One region of the Kitasatospora sp. NPDC004615 genome, then DNA from elsewhere that is predicted to be linked to it. Evidence: riboswitches for the same ligand, from Rfam matches in the RefSeq annotation. Region 1 holds a riboswitch; the other holds the start of a gene.
The links. Region 1 has a riboswitch for cobalamin ahead of ACFYS8_RS20365 (HoxN/HupN/NixA family nickel/cobalt transporter). Riboswitches for the same ligand answer to the same signal wherever they lie in the genome.

Region 1 (7,394 bases):
TCCTCGACCTGATCGAGCAGGACCCCGCGGCCGCCACCACCCCCGCCGGCCCGCACACCCTGGAACTCATCCGGCGGGCCATCCAGGTCAAGGCCGACGTGGTCTCCGGCGACCTCAAGGAATCCGGCCGCCGTGAGATCCTCAACTACGGCCACACCCTCGGCCACGCCATCGAACGCAACGAGCGCTACAAGTGGCGGCACGGCGCGGCGATCTCCATCGGCATGGTCTTCGCCGCCGAACTCGGCCGCCTGGCCGGGCGGTTGGACGACGCCACCGCCGACCGGCACCGCACCGTACTGGCCTCGGTCGGCCTGCCGCTCAGCTACCGGGCGGATGCCTGGCCGAAGCTGCTGGACGCCATGAAGATCGACAAGAAGTCGCGTGGCGACCTGCTGCGCTTCATCGTCCTCGACGGCCTCGCCAAGACCTCCGTCCTCGAAGGCCCCGACCCGTCGCTGCTGGTCGCCGCGTACGCGGAGGTCTCCGGATGACCGCCGTCCCGGTGCTCGTCCTGAACGGCCCCAACCTGGGCCGGCTGGGCTCCCGCGAGCCCGACGTGTACGGCTCCACGTCGTACGCGGGGCTCGTTGCGCGCTGTGCTGCCCTGGGCGCGGAGCTCGGGCTCTCGGTCGAGGTCCGGGAGACCAACTCCGAGGCCGAGATGGTCGGTTGGCTGCACGAAGCGGCGGACGCCAAGACCCCCGTGGTGATCAACCCCGGCGCGTTCACCCACTACTCGTACGCGATGCGGGACGCCGCCGCACAGCGCACCGCCCCGCTCATCGAGGTGCACATCTCCAACCCGTACACCCGCGAGACCTTCCGGCACACCTCGGTCATCGCCGCGGTCGCCTCCGGCACCATCGCGGGCTTCGGTCTCGGCTCGTACGAACTCGCCCTGCGGGCACTCGCCGAACAGCTGACCACCCGCTGAGCACCGCGCGGCCCGGTGGCGGACTTGTGCCCGCCACCGGGCCGACGTGTACATTCGGCGCAGGGAGGTGACGGTGAGCCAGTACGCGCAGAGCCACCATCCGGGGGGCCAGGTGCCGCCCCGCCCGGGGACGCCCCCGTATCCGACGGCCCCTCAACAGCCGTACCCCGCACCGGTACTGCCCGCCACCACCCAGGCCATACCCACCCTCGGGCCGATCGCCACCCGCCCCGACCGGCCGACCGTCCCGCTCAAGGCCGTCGCGCCCGGCGGTACCGGGCACTTCCTGCTCCCCAGCGGCGGCACCGTCCAACTCCCCGCCGCGCCACCGCCGATGCCCGCACCGGCCGCCCCGCTGCCCGTCGGACCGATCGCCGTCCTGCTGATCGGCGCGGCCGGCGCCGGCAAGACCACCGTCGCCCGCTACTGGGCCGAGCGCCGACCCACCCCCACCGCGCACATCAGCCTCGACGACGTCCGCGAATGGGTCCAGGCCGGGTTCGCCAACCCGCAGTCCGGCTGGAACACCGCCTCCGAGGCCCAGTACCGCCTCGCCCGGCGCACCTGCGGCTTCGCCTGCCGCAACTACCTCGCCAACGGCATCTCCTGCATCATCGACGACGCCGTCTTCCCCGACCGACCCGCGATCGGCCTCGGCGGCTGGAAGCGCCACATCGGCCCCGGCATGATCCCCGTCGTCCTCCTCCCCGGCCTCGACCGCGTCCTCGCCCGCAACGCCGAACGCTCCGGCAACCGCCGCCTCTCCGACGACGAAGTGGCCCGCATCCACGGCCGCATGGCCGGCTGGCGCACCTCCGGCCTCCCCATCATCGACAACTCCAACCTCACCGTCCCCGAGACGGCCGCCGCGCTCGACCAGGCGATCCTCTCCCGCCTCCACCAACGCTGACCCCCTGCGGGGAGCTCCCTCCACCCGCGCCGCGCAACCCGACCCGCGACGAGCGCTGCGCGCAGGCCGGGGGCAACCCGCTGCGCGGGGCTTGGGCGTGAGGAGTTTCCGCTGCGCGGAGCTTCGGCGGCGGGGACTTTTGCTGCGGGGGCTTCGGCGGCGTGGTCCTCGCCGGGCGGGCCGTGATGCGGAGGGGTTTTTGCTGCGTGGGTTGTGATGGGGAGGGTTCCGCTGCGCGGAGCTTCGCTGCGCGGTCTTTGACCGCGCGGGTTTCCACTGCGCGGGACTGCGCTGCCCGGGTTCGGTGAGTGGGTTTCCACTGGGGGGCTCTAGCTGCGCGGGCGTCGGCGGCGCGGGCCTTCGCCGGGCAGGGCTGTGCAGGGGGTTCCGCTGCGCCGCCTTTCGCGGTGCGGGTTTTTGTGGCGCGGGTCTCCGCTGCATGGGGTTTCGCTGTGTGGGCTTTCGTTGCGCTGGCCTCGTTGCGCTGGCCTCGCTGCGCTGGCTTCGGTGGCGCGGGCTTCGGTGGCGCTGGCCTCGCTGCGCGGGTCTTTGTCATGTGGGTTTCCACTGGGAGAGCTTCGTTGTGCGGGCTTCGGGTGTATGCGCCTCCACTGCGTGGGGTTTCGCTGTACGGGCTTTCGCTGCGCAGGTTCGCCTTGTGCGGGCGTCCGCCGCAGGCTTGGTGTCGTTCTGGCCCGTGGTGGGGGTGGACCTTTGGCTCTGCCGGGGTGTCGGTGGGGGCGGGGAGAATGGGGGTGTTGGACGGGAACGAATGTGGAGGTGGCGCGGGTGCCCGAGGGGCATGTGGTGCATCGGTTGGCCGGGTTGAACGGGGAGCTGTTCGGGGGGCGGGCGGTGCGGGTTTCGTCGCCGCAGGGGCGCTTCGTGGAGGGGGCGGGGCTGCTGGACGGGCGGGTGTTGGAGGTTGCGGAGGCGCACGGGAAGCATCTGTTCCTGGGGTTCGGCGACGACTGGCTGCATGTGCATCTCGGGTTGTACGGGAAGTACGAGTTCGGGGTGGGGGAGGCTCCGGAGCCGGTCGGGCAGGTGCGGTTGCGGATGGAGAACGGGAGTGGGTACGCGGATCTGCGGGGGCCGACGGCGTGCGAGGTGCTGACGCCGGGGGAGAAGGCGGCGGTGCATCGCAGGCTGGGGCCGGATCCGTTGCGGCCGGGGGAGGTGGGGGATGCGGCGTGGCAGCGGATCTCGCGGAGCGGGACGACGGTGGCCGCGTTGCTGATGGATCAGAAGGTGCTGGCGGGTGTCGGCAACGTGTATCGCGCGGAGGTGCTGTTCCGGTTGGGGATCAGTCCGCACCGGGCGGGGCGGGATCTGAGCCGGGCCGAGTGGGACGCGATCTGGGCGGATCTGGTGGCGCTGATGCATGACGGTGTCGCGGCGGGGCGGATCGACACCGTGCGGCCGGAGCACACGCCGGAGGCGATGGGGCGTCCGCCGCGGGTGGACGACCACGGTGGTGAGGTGTACGTGTACCGGCGGCAGGATCAGCCGTGTCTGGTGTGTGAAACCCCGGTGCGGACCGAGGAGTTGGCGGCCCGGAACCTGTTCTGGTGTCCGCGCTGCCAGCAGGCATGACGGGTCGTCATCACGGAGGGTAGTGGGGAAGCCTTGACGGAAGGTTGACCGGCCCTTGGGCGAGGGGTTCGGGGCGCGCTCCTATTGTCGGGTCCATGCCCGTGCAACCGTTCCAGGGCCCGCGCCCGACTCCGGCCCTTCCGGTCCTCCCGTACCGCAAGCCCACCAAGGGGCGTGACTACTGGGTGCTGGACGATGTCCTGCCGGATCCGGATGCGGTGCGGGCCCGGCATCTGGCGCGTACCGACTGGGACGAGGGGTATCCGCACAGGCCGGAGCCCTGGCCGGGGTTGCGGGCGATGCCCGGGCTGGAGCCGGAGGAGTTGGCGCACGTCGAGAAGCTGGTGCGGGAGACCGTGCAGGTGCCGCGGATCTGGGCGTTGAGCGAGGCCGAGGGCGGCACGTTCAACCACAACTGCGTGCAGGTGGTGGGGGAGGGGGAGTGCGAGCCGCGGCCGCACACCGATTCGCGGTCGCTGTGCCGGTACGCCGCCGTGCTGTACCTCAACCCGAACGTGCCGAAGCGGTGCGGGACGAGCTTCTACCGGCAGAGCCTGCCGGGGGGCCGGCTCGGCGGGAACACCGTGGTCGCCCCGCACAACAATCTGGTGGACGCGCTGGGCACCCGTTTCGTCCCGCCGGACTCGTTCACCGAGGATCTGGCCGTTCCGCACCGCTACAACCGGCTGCTGCTGTACACCGCCAACCTGATGCACACCGCGACCGAGTACTACGGCTCCACCCTGGACGAGAAGCGGATGACCTGCGTGTTCTTCTGGATGGCGTGACGCGCCGTCAGCCCGCCGGGCGGGCGTGATCTTCGACACCTGCGCGGTGTGACGCTCTTGCCGCCGCGTGGTGGCCGGATCTACGGTGGGCGGGCCGTGGTGTTCGGGAAGCCGGTGCACTGTGCTCGTCACAGGAGTCCGGAGCGGCCCTCGCCACTGTGATCGGGGAGTCGTCGGCTCCCACCTCGTGCCACTGGCCGCTCGCGGCCGGGAAGGCCGGGCGCCGACGCCGAACACCCCGTCAGCCAGGAGACCGGCCACGGCATCTCACGAAGTGATCCACGAGGTGCTGGAGCGTGATGCGCGGATGACCGCGTCCGATTCGACCATGCCCGGAAACGTCCCGGGCTCCCCTCTTCCTGCTTTCCGCTGGCGGCGCGAGGACACCTTGCGCACCGCCGGCCTGATGGCGGTGATCCTGGCCCTGCACGTGGCGGCGTTCGGGACGCTGCTGTTCCTGGTGGTGCCGGAGAAGTACCAGGTGGGTACCCAGGTGTTCGGCGTGGGCCTGGGCATCACGGCCTACACGCTGGGCATGCGGCACGCCTTCGACGCCGACCACATCGCGGTGATCGACAACACCACCCGCAAGCTGATGGCGGACGGCCGCCGGCCGGTCTCGGTGGGCTTCTGGTTCGCGCTCGGGCACTCCTCGATGGTGGTGCTGATGGCTGCGCTGGTGGCCGGCGGGGCGGCGCTGGCGGGCACCCTGATGGACGAGGGTTCGACGACCCATCAGGTGCTGGGCACCATCGGCACCACCGCGTCGGGGGCGTTCCTGTACCTGATCGCGGCGCTCAACCTGGTGGCGCTGCTGGGCATCCTGCGGGTGTTCCGGGCGATGCGGGCCGGTGAGTACGACGAGGCCGAGCTGGAGAAGCACCTGGACTCGCGGGGCTTCCTGGCCCGGATCCTGGGCCGGGCGACCCGTTCGATCACCCGGCCCGGGCAGATGTTCCCGGTGGGCATGGTGCTGGGCCTGGGCTTCGACACCGCGACCGAGGTGACTCTGATGGTGATGGCGGGTTCGGGTGCGGCGTCCGGCCTGCCCTGGTACGCGATCGTCTGCCTGCCGCTGCTGTTCGCGGCCGGGATGAGCCTGTTCGACACGCTGGACGGCACGTTCATGAACTTCGCCTACCAGTGGGCGTTCTCCAACCCGGTCCGCAAGGTGTACTACAACCTGACCATTACGGGGCTGTCGATCGCGGTGGCCTTCGTGATCGGCACCATCGAGCTGGTCGCGGTGCTGCACGACAAGTTCGGCCTGGACGATCCGGTGTCCGGCTGGATCGCCGGACTCGGTCTGGAAAACGTCGGCTTCGTGATCGTCGGCCTGTTCGTGGTGGTCTGGGCGGCGGCGATCGGCTACTGGCGGATCGCCCGGCGGTCCAAGGCCTTCGCGGGGGCAGGGGCCTGAGAACGCGCGGCCTGACGGGAAGTCAACCTGCGGCCAGGATCAGCGTTCCGGCGACGGCCAGTCCGGCGCCGACCACCTGGACCCGCAGCAGCCGTTCCTTGAGCAGGCCGCGCGCCATCAGCGCCGTCACCACGGGGTAGAGCGAGGCCAGCACCGCCGCCACCGCGACCGAGCCCAGGTGGGTGGCGGCGGCGTACAGGCCGTTCGCGGCCACGTCGGCGACGCCGACGGCGGTCAGTGAGGGCAACGAACGGGCCGCGCCGCGCAGTTCGACCGGCTCCCGGCGGGCGGCGGCGGCCAGCATGCCGATGCCGACCACCGCGTTGGTCAGTCGTTGCACGCACAGCGTCAGCAGCAGTCCGCCGCCGGCGCTGGCATGCGCGATCAGGGCGAGCACCGCGCCGAACGCGAACGCGGCGGAGAGGGTGAGGACGAGGACCCGGCGGCTCACGGCCGGTCCGCCGCGCTGCGGGCCGCCGGCCAGCGCGACCCCGGCGATCGCCACCAGGATCCCCAACCCCTGGACGGCGCCCGGCCGTTCGCCGAGGAACAGGCCGACGCCGATCGGCACCAGCACGCCGACGGTGGCCAGCGGTGAGACCACGCCCATCGGCCCGAGCGCCAGTGCCTTGTAGAAGGCGAGCAGCGCGATCGGCCCGATCACGCCGGCCGCGACGGCGTACCAGAGCGCGGGGCCCGCGTCGGCCCAGCCGCCGGTGGCGGTGACGGCCAGGACGAGGACCAGGGCGGCGGCGGTCTGCGAGAGGACCACGACGCCGAGCGCGGGCAGGCGGCGGGTGATCGCCCCGCCGCCGTAGTCGGCGACGCCCCAGAGCAGGCTGGCGAGCAGCGCGAAGGCGGCGCTCATGAGGTCGTCGGGCGGTGAGCGGGGGGCAGCATGATGGACTCCGCAGTACAGTCGATGGATCTGTCGTGCTGCCGCAGCATAGTTCAACCCATTCAACCGACCCAACTAAAATATTGGACTCAGCGTGCCGGAACCCGATCTCGTCACCCAGGCCCTCGCCCGCAACCTCAAGCGGCTGCGCACCGAACGCGGCCACACCCTGGACGCCCTCGCGGCCCGCTCCGGCGTCAGCCGCGGCATGGTGGTCCAGATCGAGCAGGCCCGCACCAACCCCAGTGTCGGCACCGTGGTCCGGCTCGCCGACGCCCTCGGCGTCTCGATCGCCCGGCTGCTCGACTACGACGAGACCTCGGTGGTGCGGATCATCCCCGCCGAGGACGCCGTGCGGCTGTGGAGCGGCCCGGACGGCGGCAGTGGCGTCCTGCTGAACGGCATCGAGGCCCCCGGCCCGCTGGAGCTGTGGACCTGGCACCTGCGCCCCGGCGAGACCCACGCCTCGGACCCGCACCCGGCCGGCACCGTCGAGATCGCCCGGATCGACGAGGGCGAACTCACCCTCGTCCTCGACGGCCGCGCCCACCGCATCCCGGCCGGCTCCACCGCCTCCTACGAGGCCGGAACCGCCCACAGCTACCGCAACGAGGGCGCCGGCGACTGCCGGCTCACCCTGGTGGTCTCCGTACCCCCGCCGGCCGGCAAGTGAGCGAAGGGCCCCGGGAAGCTCCCGGGGCCCTTCGCCGCACGTCTGTCAGAGGCCGTACCTGCGCCGGTACAGCTCCACCCGGCCCGCGGTGTCCAGCAGGCGGGCCTTGCCGGTGTAGAACGGGTGGCTCGCGGAGGACGTCTCGACGTCCACCACCGGGTACGCCCGCCCG
Region 2 (7,394 bases), on a different contig from region 1:
CGATGAACCCGACCGGGACGCCGATCACGGCGGCGGGCCGGGGCGCGCCGGCCTCGATCAGCTCCAGCAGCCGGAACAGCGAGGTCGGCGCGTTGCCGACGGCAACCACGGCGCCCTCCAACCGGGGCAGCCAGAGTTCCATCGCGGCGGCACTGCGGGTGGTGCCCATGGCGCGGGCGAGTTCGGGCACCGACGGGTCGGTGAGGGTGCAGATCACCTCGTTGTCGGCGGGCAGCCGCTTGCGGGTCACGCCACTGGCAACCATGTTGACGTCACAGAGGATCGGCGCCCCGGCATGCAGGGCGCGCCGGGCGTCGGCGACCACGTTCGGCGACCACAGCAGGTCCTCGACCAGGTCGGTCATGCCGCAGGCATGAATCATCCGCACCGCGACCTGGGCCACGTCGGCAGGCAGCGCGGCGAGGTCGGCCTCGGCGCGGATGGTGGCGAAGGACTGGCGGTAGATGGATGCGCCGTCCTTCTCGTAGTCGATCATTCGGTCCTCCGCCATTCGGCATTGCGCGCCTCGGCGACTGCCTCGGCGATGTCGTTCTCGGCGCTGTTGCGCTCGGTGCTGTCGTTCTCGGCGCTGTGGTTCTCGGCGCTGTTGCGCCCGGCGCCGTTCTGCCCGGTGCCGTTCTGCCCGGTGCCGTTCTGCCCGGTGCCGTTCTGCCCGGTTCTGTCGTTTTGGGTTCTGTTTTTGTCGCCGGTGTTGCAGCCCGCCGAGTTGATCCCTGCACGGATTATCTCCGCATAGATGTTCTCCTCGGCGCCACCCCCCGCGACCCCCCTCCCACCGGACCCGATACCCGCACGGACAATCTCGGCGCCGCCACCCCCCGCACCCCGACCGACCTCGCGGGCCCGCCCGTCCACGGCGACCCGGTATCCGGTCGCGGTGGCCAGCACGTCGACCCAGCGACCGGCCGGGTGTCCGCAGCGCCGTTCGCACCCGGACCAGTGGACGGGCAGCCCCACAGCAGGAACGGCGGCTATCGCGCGCACGGCCTGCGCACGAACGTCGGCAAGCGCTTTCCCGCAACCGGGCAGACCGGTGCAGGCGCTGACGCCCTCCCAGGGGCCGCCGGACTCGACCCGGAAGCCCGCGTCGGCGAGGCGTGGCAACCAGTCGGCACCGGCTCCGGGCACCACGACGCCCCGCCACGGCGTGAGCCGCACGCTCGCGCCGCCGCCGCCGCTCGCGTCGCCGCCGCACCCCTCCCCTCCCGACGCCAGCGCGTCCGCCAGCAGTCGCCACTGCGCACTGGTCGCACGGCCGAACCGCAGCCCGACCGACACCCCGCCACCGCCACCACCACCGCCACCACCGCCACCGCCACCGCCACCGCCACCACCACCGCCACCACCGCCACCGCCACCGCCACCGCCGGGGATCGCACCCAGCACCGGTCGCTCCCCCGTGAATCGCGGCAGCGGCACGTCGCCGGCGGGCAGTTCGGACTGCACTTCGCGCAGGTGCCAGGCACGGCCGGCGGCCAGGTCGAGGAAGTGGCGGGCGGCGTCGAGGGCGGCGGGGACGGGGTGGTCGACGGTGGAGGCGTGGTCGGCGCGGCCGAGGCGCAGCAGGGCGCGGCCGTCGCCTATTGCGATCAAGGTCACATCGGCGTCAAGGGCGGCGGTGTCGCCGCGGCCGTCGTCGAGGGCGAACAGGAACTTGCCGGAGAGTCGGGCGGCCCAGGGTGCGGCGCACAGGGCGGCGTCCAACTCTCGCACCCAGTACGGGAGATCGACGCCCTGGGCGCCGCGGCCGTCGAGGCCGGCGAGCGGGGAGGCGGCGATGTTGCGGACGCGTTCGTGGGTGTCGGAGGGCAACAGGCCGACGGAGCGGAGCCGTTCGGCGAGGTCGGTGGCGCACTGTTCGCGCAGGCCGCGCAGCTGGAGGTTGCCGCGGGAGGTGATCTCGACTTCGCCGTCGCCCAGCGCGTCGGCCGCGTCGGCCAGGGCGAGTAGCTGATGGTACGTCAAGTACCCGCCGGGGAGGCGGAGTCGTGCGAGTTGGCCGTCCTCGGCGGGGTGCAGGCGGAGCGCGCCGGGGCAGGCGTCGGCGCGGCCTCGGTCGGGCCCGACGAAGGGTGCCGCAAGGGCGTCGGGTGTGGGTGGCATGGCGGCGAGCATACCCATGGCCGCGATTCGCGCCACCGCCCCGACCACCACCCCGACCACCGCCCCGACCAGCAGCCCGGCCACCAGCCCGGCCACCACCCGAGTGGCAGCCCCAACCGTCGCCCGGAGCTCGCCCGGAGCTCGCCCGAAGGTCCCGCGCCAGGGTCAAATCCCCAGGTCGGCACGGGTTCCCGGGGGCGGAACCGGTGGGGCGTCGCAGGTCACACTCCCGCCGACGGGCCATCAACCCGTACGATGCTGGGCGGGCACCTCTCGGGGTGTCCGCTGCCAGCGACGGCACAGCGGAGGAAGTCCGGTGAGAATCCGGTGCGGTCCCGCCACTGTGACCGCGGCTCAGTGAGCCGTGGGAGCCAGGAACTCCGGCCGTCCTCCACTGCCCGGGGCGAGGACCCCGAGGAAGGTCCGTGCCATGCGCTGCCGCATGCCCGCATCCCGGCGGGTGCCTGTGGGCTCTGTCCCCACCTGGGCATCCACCGGGCCGTCGTCCGTTGCGACGTCCCCCGGGCCGTCCGTTGCGACGTCCACCGGGCTGTCCATCGCGCCGCCCGTCGGACCGTTCCGCGTCCTCGATCGCACCTGTGCTCCCACCACCGGGTTGACCGGGTTGACCGGGTTGTCCGCGCTGTTCGAGATGCCCGGGAGGGCTTTCGCATGATCCTGTTGCTGTCCACGTCGGACACGGACCTGCTGAGTGCCCGGGCGTCGAGCGGGCCGGTGCGGTTCCGTTGGGGCAATCCGGCACGCCTGGATCCCGCCGAGCTGCCTGCCCTGCTGGAGGGTGCGGAGCTGGTGGTGGTGCGGCTGCTGGGTGGGCGTCGGGCCTGGCAGGAGGGGCTGGACGTGCTGCTCGCGGGGCCGCGTCCGGTGGTGGTGCTGACGGGTGAGCAGGCGCCGGACGCGCAGTTGATGGAGTTGTCGACGGTGCCGGCGGGCATCGCGGCGGAGGCGCACGCGTACTTGGCGCACGGTGGTCCGGAGAACCTGGCGGAGCTGGGTGCGTTCCTGTCGGACACGGTGCTGCTGACAGGTCACGGGTTCGCGCCGCCGGCCTCGGCCCCGTCCTGGGGTCCGCTGGAGCGCACCGCCCGCACCTCGGAGGGCCCTTCCGTCGCGGTGCTGTACTACCGGGCGCACCACATGAGCGGCAACACGGCGTTCGTGGAGACGCTCTGCCGGGCGATCGAGGACGAGGGTGCGCAGGCCCGCGCGTACTTCTGCGCGTCGCTGCGCGGTGCGGAGCCGGAGCTGCTGGCGGAGCTGGGCGCGGCCGACGTGATCGTGACGACGGTGCTGGCGGCGGGCGGCACCCGGCCGGCCGACGCGCAGGCGGGTGGGGACGAAGAGGCTTGGGACGCCGGGGAGTTGGCGGCGTTGGACCGGCCGATCCTGCAGGCGCTTTGCCTGACCTGGTCGCGGGCGCAGTGGGCGGGCAGTGACGACGGGCTGTCTCCGTTGGACACGGCGACGCAGGTGGCGGTGCCGGAGTTCGACGGTCGGCTGATCACTGTTCCGTTCTCGTTCAAGGAGGTCGACGAGGACGGGCTTACGGTGTACGCAGCGGACCCGGAGCGTGCGTCGCGGGTCGCCGGGATCGCGGTGCGGCATGCGCGGCTGCGGCACACTCCGGCGTCCGAGCGGCGCCTCGCCCTCGTTCTGTCCGCTTATCCGACCAAGCATGCGCGGGTCGGCAACGCGGTCGGCCTGGACACCCCGGCCTCGGCGATCCGGCTGTTGGAGCGGCTGCGCGCGGAGGGCATGGACCTGGGCGACAGCCTGCCGGGTCTGGACACCGGGACCGGGCACGGCCACGACGGCGACGCGCTGATCCACGCGCTGATCGAGGCGGGCGGCTACGACCAGGCGTGGCTGACGGAGGACCAGCTGTCCCGCAACCCGGTGCGCATCCCGGCCGCCGACTACCGGCGTTGGTACGCCACGCTCCCGGCGGCGCTGCGCGAGCAGGTGAAGGAGCACTGGGGTCCGGCGCCGGGCGAGCTGTATGTCGACCGGTCGCAGAACCCGGACGGCGACATCGTGCTGGCGGGTCTCCGGTCGGGCAATCTGCTGGTGCTGATCCAGCCGCCGCGCGGGTTCGGCGAGAACCCGGTGGCGATCTACCACGACCCGGATCTGCCGCCGAGCCACCACTACTTGGCGGCGTACCGCTGGATCGCGGCGGCGCAGCAGGACGGCGGGTTCGGTGCGCACGCGGTGGTGCACCTGGGCAAGCACGGCAATCTGGAGTGGTTGCCGGGCAAGACGGCGGCACTGTCGGCGGAGTGCGGTCCGGACGCCGCCCTGGGCGATCTGCCGCTCGTGTACCCGTTCCTGGTGAACGATCCGGGTGAGGGTACGCAGGCGAAGCGCCGGGCGCACGCGACGCTGGTCGATCACCTGGTGCCGCCGATGGCGCGGGCCGATTCGTACGGTGACATCGCGCGTCTTGAGCAACTGCTGGACGAGCATTCGAACATCGCGGCGATGGACCCGGCGAAGCTGCCGGCGATCCGGGCGCAGATCTGGACGTTGATCCAGGCCGCGAAGCTGGACCACGACCTGGGGTTGGCGGAGCGGCCGGAGGACGACGGCTTCGACGACTTCCTGCTGCACGTGGACGGTTGGCTGTGCGAGGTGAAGGACGCGCAGATCCGTGACGGTCTGCACGTGCTCGGCCAGGCTCCGCGCGGTACTGACCGGGTCAACATCGTGCTGGCGATCCTGCGGGCGCGGCAGATCTGGGGCGGCGTGCGTGCGCTGCCGGGTCTGCGGGAGGCGCTCGGTCTGGACGAGGCAGCACTGACGCTGGGGGCGACGGACGCGGCCGAGGCGCAGGCGCGGGCGCTGGTGGAGGCGATGGAGGCGGAGGACTGGAACCCGGCGGCGGTCGCGAAGGTCGCGGCAGGCCTGCCGCCGGCCGTCTCCGAGGTGCTGGCGTTCGCGGCGGCGCAGCTGGTGCCCCGACTCGCCGCGACCACGGACGAGTTGGACGCGGTGCTGCACGCGCTGCAGGGCGGGTTCGTTCCGGCGGGGCCGTCGGGGTCGCCGTTGCGCGGGCTGGTCAATGTGCTGCCGACGGGGCGGAACTTCTACTCGGTGGACCCGAAGGCGGTGCCGAGCCGGCTCGCCTGGGAGACCGGGCAAGCGCTTTCCGCCTCCCTGATCGAACGCTACCGGGCCGACAACGACGGGCAGTTCCCGCCGTCGGTGGGCCTTTCGCTGTGGGGCACCTCGGCGATGCGCACGGCCGGTGACGACATCGCCGAGGCACTGGCGCTGCTCGGCGTCCGCCCGGTGTGGGACGACGCCTCGCGCCGGGTGACGGGTCTGGAGGCGATTCCGCTCGCCGAGTTGGGCCGTCCCCGGATCGATGTGACGCTGCGCATTTCGGGGTTCTTCCGCGACGCGTTCCCGCACGTGGTGGCGCTGTTGGACGACGCGGTGCGGCTGGCGGCCGGCCAGGAGGAGCCCGCCGAGCAGAACTTCGTCCGGGCGCACGTGCAGGCGGACCTGGCCGAGCACGGTGACGAACGCCGGGCCACCGTCCGGGTGTTCGGCTCGCGTCCGGGCACCTACGGCGCGGGTCTGCTGCAGCTGATCGACAGCCGGGACTGGCGCACGGACGCTGACCTGGCCGAGGTCTACACGGTGTGGGGCGGTTACGCGTACGGGCGGGGGCTGGACGGGCGCCCGGCCCGGGAGGAGATGGAAAGCGCTTACCGTCGGATCACGGTGGCGGCGAAGAACACCGACACCCGCGAGCACGACATCGCCGACTCCGACGACTACTTCCAGTACCACGGCGGCATGGTGGCCACCGTGCGCGCGCTGACGGGCAGCAGCCCGGCGGCGTACATCGGCGACTCGACCCGCCCGGAGACGGTGCGCACCCGCACCCTCACCGAGGAGGCGGCCCGGGTGTTCCGGGCGCGGGTGGTGAACCCGCGCTGGCTGGAGGCGATGCGCCGGCACGGCTACAAGGGCGCGTTCGAGATGGCCGCGACGGTGGACTACCTGTTCGGCTACGACGCCACCACCGGCGTGGTCGCTGACTGGATGTACGAGAAGCTCACCGAGGAGTACGTCCTCGACCCGGTCAACCGCGAGTTCTTCGCCGAGGCCAACCCGTGGGCCCTGCACGGCATTTCGGAGCGTCTGCTGGAGGCCGCCGAACGCGGCCTGTGGGCGGAGCCGGACCAGGCGCTGCTGGCGGAGCTGCGGCAGGTCTTCCTGGAGACCGAGGGCGACCTGGAAGGCGAATGACCCGGGCCAGGGCAGTGAACACCGGGCCCGCGTGGTGAACGCCGGACGGCACCTCGGACGACACCGACATGTCGGTGATCGAATAGGGGTGCCTTCCACCCCGCCCGGGCGGACAATTTCCACATGAGCCTGCGAATCGCCCTCACCCGCCCGGCGCGCTACGGCGCGCTGGCCGCGGGCGCGCTGCCCGTCCTGACGTTCCCGGGCGCCGGCCTGGCCGTGCTGGCCTGGGTGGCGCTGGTGCCGGGGCTGTTGCTGATGCGGGCGGCGGGCGGGGCGCGCGAGGCGGCGGTGCGCGGCTGGTGGTTCGGCGCGGGGTTCATCCTCACGGCGATGTACTGGCTGATCCCGTCGATCGGCCCGGCGCTGCCGCTGCTGGCGGTGGTGTTCGGGGTGTTGCAGGCGCCGGTGGGTCTGGCCGTGTGGTGGTTGCTGCACGGCGAGTTGACGCTGGGCCGGTCGGCGGCGGCGCTGGTGGTGGTCCCCGCGGTGTGGGTGAGTGCCGAGTTCGCCCGGTCCTGGCATGCGCTGGGTGGGCCGTGGGCGTTGCTGGGCGCGTCGCAGTGGGAGCATCCGGCGGTGCTCGGCCTGGCCTCGATCGGCGGGGTGTGGCTGGTGAGCTGGGCGCTGGTCACCGTCAACACCGCATTGACGATTGTGGTGCTGGCCCGCAGCGTGTGGCCACGGCTGCTGGCGGGCGCGACGGCGCTGGTGTCGGTGCTGGCGGGTCCGTTGGCGTTCGCCGCGCAGGCCGCGCCGGCCTCGCGCGGTTCGGCGTCGGTGGCGCTGGTGCAGGCGGGCCAGACTCCGGACGAGCAGGCCCGGTTGGAGGCGAACATCCGGATCACCCGGTCGCTGGCGGGCCGGCCCGTGGACCTGGTGGTGTGGGGCGAGAGTTCGACCACCGCCGACCTGGACCGGGGCAGCGCGACGCTGAACCGGCTGACGGCGCTGTCCGCTTCGACGGGCGCGCAGCTGATGGTCGGCGA

Region 2: linked by a shared signal. The riboswitch ahead of cobN (cobaltochelatase subunit CobN) and the one ahead of ACFYS8_RS20365 (HoxN/HupN/NixA family nickel/cobalt transporter) in region 1 are both predicted to bind cobalamin.

Annotation. Positions count from the first base shown of each region.
Region 1 covers NZ_JBIALQ010000005.1:527,830-535,223, reverse strand. The annotation lists gene aroB (3-dehydroquinate synthase) at 1-494, shown strand, start outside; gene aroQ (type II 3-dehydroquinate dehydratase) at 491-937, shown strand; gene ACFYS8_RS20380 (AAA family ATPase) at 1,011-1,847, shown strand; gene ACFYS8_RS20375 (Fpg/Nei family DNA glycosylase) at 2,637-3,443, shown strand; gene ACFYS8_RS20370 (DUF6445 family protein) at 3,539-4,231, shown strand; cobalamin riboswitch at 4,312-4,508, shown strand; gene ACFYS8_RS20365 (HoxN/HupN/NixA family nickel/cobalt transporter) at 4,539-5,651, shown strand; gene ACFYS8_RS20360 (EamA family transporter) at 5,674-6,519, opposite strand; gene ACFYS8_RS20355 (XRE family transcriptional regulator) at 6,644-7,222, shown strand; gene ACFYS8_RS20350 (type B 50S ribosomal protein L31) at 7,268-7,394, opposite strand, start outside.
Region 2 covers NZ_JBIALQ010000001.1:365,662-373,055, forward strand. The annotation lists gene ACFYS8_RS01700 (precorrin-8X methylmutase) at 1-496, opposite strand, end outside; gene ACFYS8_RS01705 (hypothetical protein) at 493-2,220, opposite strand; cobalamin riboswitch at 2,384-2,522, shown strand; gene cobN (cobaltochelatase subunit CobN) at 2,797-6,405, shown strand; gene lnt (apolipoprotein N-acyltransferase) at 6,529-7,394, shown strand, end outside.